3 regions of the Streptomyces sp. NPDC096136 genome follow, and region 3 is predicted to be linked to each of the others. Evidence: predicted binding sites of a transcription regulator. Region 3 holds the regulator's gene; each other region holds the start of a gene.
What was found. Region 3 encodes HrcA, which represses chaperone genes, less so after heat shock. Its sites were predicted from a motif close to TTNGCACTCNGNNNNNCNGAGTGCNAA; they were not measured.
Positions count from the first base shown of each region.

Region 1: groL (chaperonin GroEL) is a predicted target of HrcA. The motif match lies at 1,758-1,784, and genes of this name have one in related genera.
Region 2: groES (co-chaperone GroES) is a predicted target of HrcA. The motif match lies at 1,577-1,603, and genes of this name have one in related genera.

Region 1 is NZ_JBIWFZ010000010.1:107,651-110,907, forward strand. Features, by position in the region: gene thrC (threonine synthase) at 1-732, shown strand, start outside; gene ACIRBY_RS21785 (MoaD/ThiS family protein) at 769-1,047, shown strand; gene ACIRBY_RS21790 (cold-shock protein) at 1,429-1,635, shown strand; gene groL (chaperonin GroEL) at 1,981-3,257, shown strand, end outside.
Region 2 is NZ_JBIWFZ010000003.1:99,376-102,632, reverse strand. Features, by position in the region: gene groL (chaperonin GroEL) at 1-1,014, opposite strand, end outside; gene groES (co-chaperone GroES) at 1,125-1,433, opposite strand; gene ACIRBY_RS06770 (response regulator transcription factor) at 1,781-2,467, shown strand; gene ACIRBY_RS06765 (ATP-binding protein) at 2,473-3,257, shown strand, end outside.
Region 3 is NZ_JBIWFZ010000009.1:148,514-151,770, reverse strand. Features, by position in the region: gene dnaJ (molecular chaperone DnaJ) at 1-784, opposite strand, end outside; gene hrcA (heat-inducible transcriptional repressor HrcA) at 785-1,801, opposite strand; gene ACIRBY_RS20480 (MBL fold metallo-hydrolase) at 1,969-2,700, shown strand; gene ACIRBY_RS20475 (DUF3097 domain-containing protein) at 2,729-3,257, shown strand, end outside.

The sequences.
Region 1 (3,257 bases), on a different contig from region 3:
GCCGGTGTCTACGGCGGCGACCTGGTCGGCATCGAGGGCAACTACGACGACGTCAACCGCTTCTGCTCCGAGCTCATCGGCGACCCGCTGGGCGAGGGCTGGGGCTTCGTCAACGTCAACCTGCGCCCCTACTACGGCGAGGGCTCCAAGACCCTGGCGTACGAGATCTGCGAGCAGCTCGGCTGGCGGCTGCCCGACCAGATCGTCATCCCGATCGCCTCCGGCTCGCAGCTCACCAAGATCGACAAGGGTCTGCAGGAGCTGATCAAGCTCGGTCTGGTCGAGGACAAGCCCTACAAGATCTTCGGCGCCCAGGCCGAGGGCTGCTCCCCGGTGTCGACCGCCTTCAAGGCCGGCCACGACGTGGTCCGCCCGCAGAAGCCGAACACGATCGCCAAGTCCCTGGCCATCGGCAACCCGGCGGACGGCCCGTACGTGCTCGACATCGCGCGCCGCACCGGCGGCTTCGTCGAGGACGTCACCGACGAGCAGGTCGTCGAGGCCATCAGGATCCTGGCGCAGACCGAGGGCATCTTCGCCGAGACCGCCGGCGGCGTGACCGTCGGCGTGACGAAGAAGCTGATCGAGAACGGGCAGCTCGACCCCTCGCTGACCACCGTGGTCCTGAACACCGGTGACGGCCTCAAGACCCTGGAGGCGGTGGCCGGCTCCGGCCAGACCGCCACCATCCGCCCGAGCCTGGACGCGTTCCGCGCCGCCGGCCTGGCCTGACCCTTCCCCAGCACTCCACGGAAAGGCGGTAGCGCCATGAGCGTCAACGTCCGCATCCCCACCATCCTGCGCACCTACACCGGCGGCGCCGCCGAGGTCCCGGCCGAGGGGGCGACCCTCGCCGAGGTCATCGACTCGCTTGAGGCGAACCACCCGGGCATCGCCGCGCGCGTCCTGGACGACCAGGGCAAGCTGCGCCGCTTCGTGAACGTCTACGTCAACGACGACGACGTGCGCTTCGAGGGCGGCCTGCAGGCGGCGACGCCGGACGGCGCCGGCGTCTCGATCATCCCCGCCGTGGCGGGCGGCTGCTGACCCCGGGAATCTGAATTGCCCCCTCCGCTAAAAGCGGAGGGGGCAATTCTGCTTGATTGGGCGCGGTAGAGTTGGGGAAGTCCCCTCCGCTGTTCTTGCCCGCCGCATATGAACGGGCTGCGAGAGGGTTGACATTGAGTCAACATGCGTGTGGCTTTTGGGGCATTGGTGCGGGTTGTCTGGCCCGACTTGCCCAGGAATAGGCCAACTTTTCAGCCCATTTCCCCTTTTGTGCGTGTCCAGATTTCTCGTCGGAATGACCTGTTGCAGACAGCAGCGGTGCAGATACATTCAGCCCCGGTCGAGGCGTTCCGGCGCAAGTTCTGACCCGGGTCCGCGAAGTGCGGACCTGCGCAAGGGCCAGTAATAGGGGAGTTAGGCATGGCTCAGGGCACCGTCAAGTGGTTCAACGCGGAGAAGGGCTACGGCTTCATCGCGGTCGACGGTGGTGCGGATGTGTTCGTCCACTACAGCGCCATCCAGATGGACGGGTACCGCACCCTTGAAGAGGGTCAGCGGGTCGAGTTCGAGATCTCGCAGGGCCAGAAGGGTCCGCAGGCGGACATGGTCAAGCTCGCGGCCGGCTGAGTCGAAGCGCGATCGGCCACCGACGCACGCACCAACACGTGAGGGGCCCCATCCCGGACGGGATGCGGGCCCCTCACGTATGTCCCGGTACGGGCGCCCCGGGACGGCATGGCTCGAAGCCGCTTGCACTCGTGGGGGCCGAGTGCTAATCATTGGCGTTAGCACTCTCCGGGTGAGAGTGCTACAAGACGAGGACCGGGCCGGTGAGGCCCGCAGGGTCCGGCGGGAAGGAACCGCCGGGTCGGCAGGCCGTCCGTCGCGGGCGCGGGCGCGGTCCGGAGCAATCCACCCTCCCCTGACGCCTGGCGGCGTGGGGGGAACCCCAGTCCTGGAGGACCACTTCAGATGGCCAAGATCATTTCGTTCAACGAGGAGGCCCGGCGCGGTCTCGAGCGTGGCATGAACCAGCTCGCCGATGCCGTCAAGGTCACCCTTGGCCCCAAGGGTCGCAACGTCGTCCTTGAGAAGAAGTGGGGTGCGCCCACGATCACCAACGACGGCGTCTCCATCGCCAAGGAGATCGAGCTCGAGGACCCGTACGAGAAGATCGGCGCCGAGCTGGTCAAGGAAGTCGCCAAGAAGACGGACGACGTCGCCGGCGACGGTACGACCACCGCCACCGTCCTCGCCCAGGCGCTCGTCCGCGAGGGTCTGCGCAACGTGGCCGCCGGTGCCAACCCGATGGCCCTCAAGCGTGGTATCGAGAAGGCCGTCGAGGCCGTCTCCGCCGCCCTGCTCGCCCAGGCCAAGGATGTCGAGACCAAGGAGCAGATCGCTTCCACGGCCTCCATCTCGGCCGCCGACACCCAGATCGGCGAGCTCATCGCCGAGGCCATGGACAAGGTCGGCAAGGAAGGCGTCATCACCGTCGAGGAGTCCCAGACCTTCGGTCTGGAGCTGGAGCTCACCGAGGGCATGCGCTTCGACAAGGGCTACATCTCGGCGTACTTCGCCACCGACATGGAGCGTATGGAGGCGTCGCTCGACGACCCGTACATCCTGATCGTCAACTCCAAGATCGGCTCGGTCAAGGACCTGCTGCCGCTCCTGGAGAAGGTCATGCAGTCCGGCAAGCCGCTGCTGATCATCGCCGAGGACGTCGAGGGCGAGGCCCTGTCGACCCTGGTCGTCAACAAGATCCGCGGCACCTTCAAGTCCGTCGCCGTCAAGGCCCCGGGCTTCGGCGACCGCCGCAAGGCCATGCTCGGCGACATCGCCATCCTCACGGGCGGCACCGTCATCTCCGAGGAGGTCGGCCTCAAGCTGGAGAACGCCGGTCTCGACCTGCTCGGCCGCGCCCGCAAGGTCGTCATCACCAAGGACGAGACCACCATCGTCGACGGTGCCGGTGACAGCGACCAGGTCCAGGGCCGCGTCAACCAGATCCGCGCCGAGATCGAGAACTCCGACTCGGACTACGACCGCGAGAAGCTCCAGGAGCGCCTCGCGAAGCTGGCCGGCGGCGTGGCCGTCATCAAGGCCGGTGCCGCGACCGAGGTCGAGCTCAAGGAGCGCAAGCACCGCATCGAGGACGCCGTCCGCAACGCCAAGGCGGCCGTCGAAGAGGGCATCGTCGCCGGCGGTGGCGTGGCCCTGCTCCAGGCCTCCTCGGTCTTCGAGAA
Region 2 (3,257 bases), on a different contig from region 3:
GTTGCCGCCACCGTCGACGATGGTCGTGTCGTCCTTGGAGATGGTCACGCGGCGCGCGGAACCGAGGACGTCCAGACCGGCCTGGTCGAGCTTGAGGCCGACCTCCTCGGCGATGACGGTGGCACCGGTGAGGGTGGCCATGTCCTGGAGCATCGCCTTGCGGCGGTCGCCGAAGCCCGGGGCCTTGACGGCGACCGCGTTGAAGGTGCCGCGGATCTTGTTGACGACGAGGGTGGAGAGCGCCTCGCCCTCGACGTCCTCGGCGATGATCAGCAGCGGCTTGGAGCCACCCGCCTGGATGACCTTCTCCAGAAGCGGCAGGAGGTCCTGGATGGAGGAGATCTTGCCCTGGTTGATCAGGATGTACGGGTCGTCGAGGACGGCCTCCATACGCTCCTGGTCGGTGACCATGTACGGCGAGAGGTAGCCCTTGTCGAAGGCCATGCCCTCGGTGAACTCCAGCTCCAGGCCGAAGGCGTTGGACTCCTCGACGGTGATGACACCGTCCTTGCCGACCTTGTCCATCGCCTCGGCGATGAGCTCGCCGACCTGCGAGTCCTGCGCGGAGAGCGCGGCCACGGCGGCGATGTCGGACTTGTCCTCGATCGGGCGGGCGGTCGCGAGGAGCTCCTCGGACACGGCCTTGACCGCGGCGTCGATGCCCTTCTTCAGGGCGGCCGGGGAGGCGCCGGCGGCGACGTTGCGCAGACCCTCGCGGACGAGCGCCTGGGCGAGCACGGTGGCGGTGGTGGTGCCGTCACCCGCGATGTCGTTGGTCTTGGTCGCCACCTCCTTCACGAGCTGGGCGCCGAGGTTCTCGTACGGGTCGTCCAGCTCGACCTCGCGGGCGATGGTGACACCGTCGTTGGTGATGGTGGGGGCGCCGAACTTCTTGTCGATGACGACGTTGCGGCCCTTGGGGCCGATCGTCACCTTGACCGTGTCGGCAAGCTTGTTGACGCCGCGCTCGAGGGCGCGACGGGCGTCCTCGTCGAACTTCAGGATCTTCGCCATGGGAGCGGTTCAGCCCTCTCGAAAACTCGGGTTTAACGAACCGCGCCCCTCGCCGCCCGGCAATCAGCGGGGTGACCAGGGGCGCAGTTCAAAGCAATGCTGAGAAGTGATTACTTCTCGACGATCGCGAGCACGTCGCGGGCCGAGAGGACGAGGTACTCCTCGCCGCTGTACTTCACTTCGGTGCCGCCGTACTTGCTGTACAGCACGATGTCGCCGACGGAGACGTCCAGCGGGAGACGCTGGCCGTCCTCGAAGCGGCCCGGGCCGACCGCGAGGACGACGCCCTCCTGGGGCTTCTCCTTCGCGGTGTCCGGGATGACCAGGCCGGAGGCCGTGGTCTGCTCGGCGTCGAGCGGCTGGACCACGATGCGGTCCTCAAGCGGCTTGATGGCAACCTTGGAGCTGGCGGTCGTCACGATCCGACCTCCCCCTTCGGAGATCCGGGGTTAACTGTCTGAGGTGGCGACCAGGTCGATCCGTCGTCGCGGGTGCCGGACCTGCCTGTCGCTGTGTTGGCACTCGCCGGGGGCGAGTGCCAGGTGTGACACTATTCCGGCGATTAGCACTCGGTCAAGCGGAGTGCCAACACGGTCCGCTGGATCCACGTATTCCGGCCGCCGAACCCCCCACTTGGCCCAAACCCGGCCCCCGCCGCCTCCGGCCCTCCGCCGAAATCCCGGCCCCGCCCGGGGACGGCTCGCCCCGACGGCCCCGCAGGGCCCGCCCCGGGCCGGTCCGGCGCCCGGTATGTGAGGCTTGGCGCGTGCGCATCCTGGTCGTCGAAGACGAAGAGAACCTGGCCGAGTCCCTCCGGCAGGGCCTGTCCGCCGAGGGCCACCGCGTCGAGGTCGCCCACGACGGGCACCGGGGCCTGGAACTGGCCCTCACCGGCGGGCCGTACGACGTCGTCCTGCTGGACCTCATGCTCCCCGGCCCCGGCGGCGCCGAGATCTGCGCCCGCATGCGCGCCCACGGCGACCCCACCCCCGTCCTGGTGCTCACCGCCAAGGACGGCGAGTACGACGAGGCCGAGGGCCTCGACGCCGGGGCCGACGACTACCTCACCAAGCCGTTCTCCTTCGTCGTGCTCGGCGCCCGCCTGCGCGCCCTCGCCCGCCGCGCCGCCGGCCCCGCCGCCGGACCCGCCGTCCTGCGGGCGGGCGACCTGGTCCTCGACCCGCACGACCGCCGCTGCCGCCGCGGCGCGCAGGACATCGAACTCACCGCCCGCGAGCTCGGCGTGCTCGCCTGCCTGATGGAGCGGCCCGGCCGGGCCGTCGCCAAGCAGGACATCCTCGACGAGGTCTGGGACTCCCCGCACGGCATCGACCCCAACATCGTCGAGGTCTACGTCTCCTCCCTGCGCAAGAAGATCGACGCACCCTTCGGCCGCCGCTCCATCCTCACCGTCCACGGCACCGGCTACCGCATGGCCCCCGACGGCGGCTGACGGTGGTGAGCAGCCTCCGCGCCCGGACCGCGCTCGCCGCCGCGCTCGCGATGGCCGCCGTACTGGCCACCGGCGGGCTGTGGCTGTACACCCTGATGCGCGGCAACCTCCTCGACAACACCACCGGCCGCACCGAGCTCGCCGCGCGGAAGGTCGCCGCGCAGGTCGACACCCGGACCCTCCCGCCCGGCGGCCGGCTGCCCGCGCCCGAGACGGGGGTCGACCTGGTCCTCGTACGCGACGCGCAGGGCCGGACCGTGGCGAGCACCGCCGCCGGCGGGGAGCCCCGGGACATCCCCCGCCTCGACGGGCTGCGCCCCGGGCCCGGGCAGGACTCCCGGTCGGCCGTACTCGCGCCCGCGCACCCCGGCGGTCAGCGGCGCGTGGTCGTCGCGGTCGCCGCCCCCGGCCCGCCCGCGGCGCACGACCCGGCCGCCCCGCACACCGTGTACGCGATGACCGTGCTCGGCGACGTCGACGACGCCACCCGCGCCGTCGCGGTCGCACTGCTCGCCGGCGCCCCGCCGCTCACCGCCTTCGCGGCGGCCCTGGCCTGGTGGGCCACCGGGCACGCGCTGCGCCCCGTCGCCGCCATCCGCTCCGGCCTGGCCGCCGTCACCGCGAGCGAGCTCGACCGCCGCGTCCCCGACCCGGGCGGCGCGGACGAGATCGCCCAGCTGGCCCGGACCGTCAACGACACCCTCGACCGGCTGGAGCGCTCCGACGCCCGGCAGCGGCAGTTCACCGCCGACGCCTCGCACGAGTTGCGCAACCCGCTGGCCGCCGTCCG
Region 3 (3,257 bases):
GCTGGAAGGTCGGGTGCGGCAGCTCGTGGATCTCCACGTAGAGGTCGCCGGCGGGACCGCCGCCGGGGCCGACCTCGCCCTCGCCCGCGAGCTGGATCCGGGTGCCGTTCTCGACGCCGGCCGGGATCTTGACCGTCAGGCTGCGGCGGGAGCGGACCCGGCCGTCGCCCGCGCACTCGGGGCACGGGGTCGGGACCACGGTGCCGAAGCCCTGGCACTGCGGGCAGGGGCGCGAGGTCATGACCTGGCCCAGGAAGGACCGGGTGACCTGGGAGACCTCACCGCGGCCGCGGCACATGTCGCAGGTCTGCGCGGAGGTGCCGGGGGCGGCGCCCTCGCCGGAGCAGGTGCCGCACACCACGGCGGTGTCGACCTGGATCTCCTTGGTCGTGCCGAAGGCGGCCTCGTCCAGCTCCAGGTCCAGGCGGATCATGGCGTCCTGGCCGCGGCGGGTCCGCGAGCGCGGTCCGCGCTGCGAGGCCTGGCCGAAGAAGGCGTCCATGATGTCGGAGAAGTTGCCGAAGCCGCCCGCACCGAAGCCGCCCGCGCCGCCACCGCCGCCCGAGGAGGACAGCGGGTCGCCGCCGAGGTCGTAGACCTGCTTCTTCTGCGGGTCGGAGAGGACCTCGTAGGCCGCGTTGATCTCCTTGAAGCGCTCCTGCGTCTTCGGGTCCGGGTTCACGTCCGGGTGGAGTTCACGCGCGAGGCGGCGGAAGGCCTTCTTGATCTCGTCCTGCGATGCGTCGCGGCGCACGCCGAGGACGGCGTAGTAGTCCGTGGCCACTTACGACTCCGCCAGGATCTGTCCGACGTAACGTGCCACTGCGCGTACCGCTCCCATCGTTCCGGGGTAGTCCATGCGGGTCGGTCCGACCACGCCGAGTTTGGCGACTGCCTCGCCGCCCGAACCGTAGCCGACGGAGACGACCGACGTGGAGTTGAGTCCCTCGTAGGCGTTCTCGTGCCCGATCCGTACGGCCATCCCCGACTCCCCGGCCTCGCCCAGCAGCTTGAGGAGCACCACGTGCTCCTCGAGGGCTTCGAGCACCGGCCGGATCGTCAGGGGAAAATCATGTCCGAAGCGCGTGAGGTTGGCGGTGCCGCCGATCATCAGCCGCTCCTCCGCCTCCTCGGCCAGGGTTTCGAGAAGGGTCGCGAGCACCGCCTTGACGGTCGCCCGGTCGTCGATCTCGAACGACTCCGGAAGGTCCTGCACCAGGTTCGGGACGTCGGTGAAGCGACGTCCGACGACCCTGCTGTTGAGCCGCGCCCGCAGGTCGGCGAGGGAGTTCTCGCCGAAGGGGGTCTGGGTGTCGACCATGCGCTGCTCGACCCGCCCGGTGTCGGTGATCAGGACGAGCATCAGCCGGGCCGGGGCCAGCGACAGCAGCTCGACGTGCCGGACGGTGGAGCGGGTCAGCGACGGGTACTGGACGACGGCGACCTGGCGGGTCAGCTGCGCGAGCAGCCGTACCGTGCGGCCGACGACGTCGTCGAGGTCCACGGCCCCGTCGAGGAAGTTCTGGATGGCGCGGCGCTCGGGCGTCGACAGCGGCTTGACTCCGGCCAGCCTGTCGACGAAGAGCCGGTAGCCCTTGTCGGTGGGGATCCGGCCGGCGCTGGTGTGGGGCTGGGCGATGTAGCCCTCCTCCTCCAGCACGGCCATGTCGTTGCGCACGGTGGCCGGTGAGACGCCCAGCTTGTGCCGCTCGGTGAGGGCCTTGGAGCCGACGGGCTCCTCCGTCCCGACGTAGTCCTGGACGATGGCGCGCAGCACCTCGAGTCTGCGTTCACTGAGCATCGCGCACACCTCCGGATGCGGTCGGTCGTCGGGCGGTCCTGGTCGGGCGGTCCTGCGGCGGTGATCGGCTGGCACTCTGCTCGCCCGAGTGCCAGAGAACCCCCGGTCAGTGTACGGCCGGGTAGTGCGCCGCAGGCAAGGGCGGCCCGCCAGGGTAGCGTCGCGGCATGGAGATGCGATGGGAAGAGGCGGGCTGGGAACGGCTGACCGGGCGGGCGGGCCGACGACGGCTCCCGGTGTGGGACTGCACGGTGGGGCTGGTGGTGGGGGACGACTCGGTGCTCCTGATCGACCCCGGGTCGAGCGTCCGGGAGGGCGCGGGGATCCGGGCCGAGGCGGAGCGGCTGACCGGCCGGCACGTGACCCATATCGCATTCACCCACGGACATTTCGACCACGTACTGGGCGGCTCCGCCTTCGCGGGCGCCCAGTTCTACGGGGCGGTCGGCCTGGACCGGCTGGTGGGGACGTCCGCCGGCCGGGAGGAGCTGCGGGCGGGCGCGGTGGCCCAGGGCCTGGCGGAGGACGAGGCCGCCGAGGCCTGCGACCTGCTCAAGGCTCCGGCGCACCTGGTGTCGGGCGAGTGGACCCTGGAGCTGGGCGGGGTGCAGGTGCTGCTGGCCAATGTGGGGCCCGCGCACTCCCAGCACGACCTGGCCGTCTTCGTGCCGGGCGAGCGGGAGACGGTGTTCTGCGGGGACCTGGTCGAGGAGTCCGGGGAGCCGCAGGCCGGATCGGACGCGGTTCCGGGCCAGTGGCCGGCCGCCCTGGACCGGCTGCTGTCGCTGGGCGGGCAGGACGCGCTGTACGTACCGGGTCACGGAGCGGTCGTTGACGCGGACTTCGTGCGTGCGCAACGCGACACACTGGCGGACCGGTTCGGCGTGTCGCGGGCGTGAGGACGGCCGCGCTCCTAGTGTCGGCCGGATGCGCGAGTACTCCCCCGACCTGACCCCGCAGTGGAAGCGCCCCAAGGCCGTGCCGGAGGTGCCGGCCGACCCCGATCTGGTGGTCGAGGTGGCGGGCACGGACTTCTGCGGTGCGGTGGTCGCGTGCGAGGCGGGCACGGTGACCCTGGAGGACCGGTTCGGCAGGCGGCGGGTGTTCCCGCTGGAGCCGCGGGGCTTCCTGCTCGACGGTGCGGTGGTGACGCTGACCCGCCCCGCGCGGGCTCCGGCCGCGCCGGCCCGTACGGCCTCGGGCTCCGTCGCCGTCCCGGGGGCGCGGGCCCGGGTGGCGCGGGCGGGGCGGATCTATGTGGAGGGGCGGCACGACGCCGAGCTGGTCGAGCGGGTGTGGGGCGACGACCTGCGGATCGAGGGCGTGGTGGTGGAGTACCTGGAGGGGATCGACGACCTCGCGGCCGTGGTGGCGGAGTTCGCCCCGGGGCCGGACGCCCGTCTGGGGGTCCTGGTGGACCATCTGGTGCCGGGGTCGAAGGAGTCGCGGATCGCGG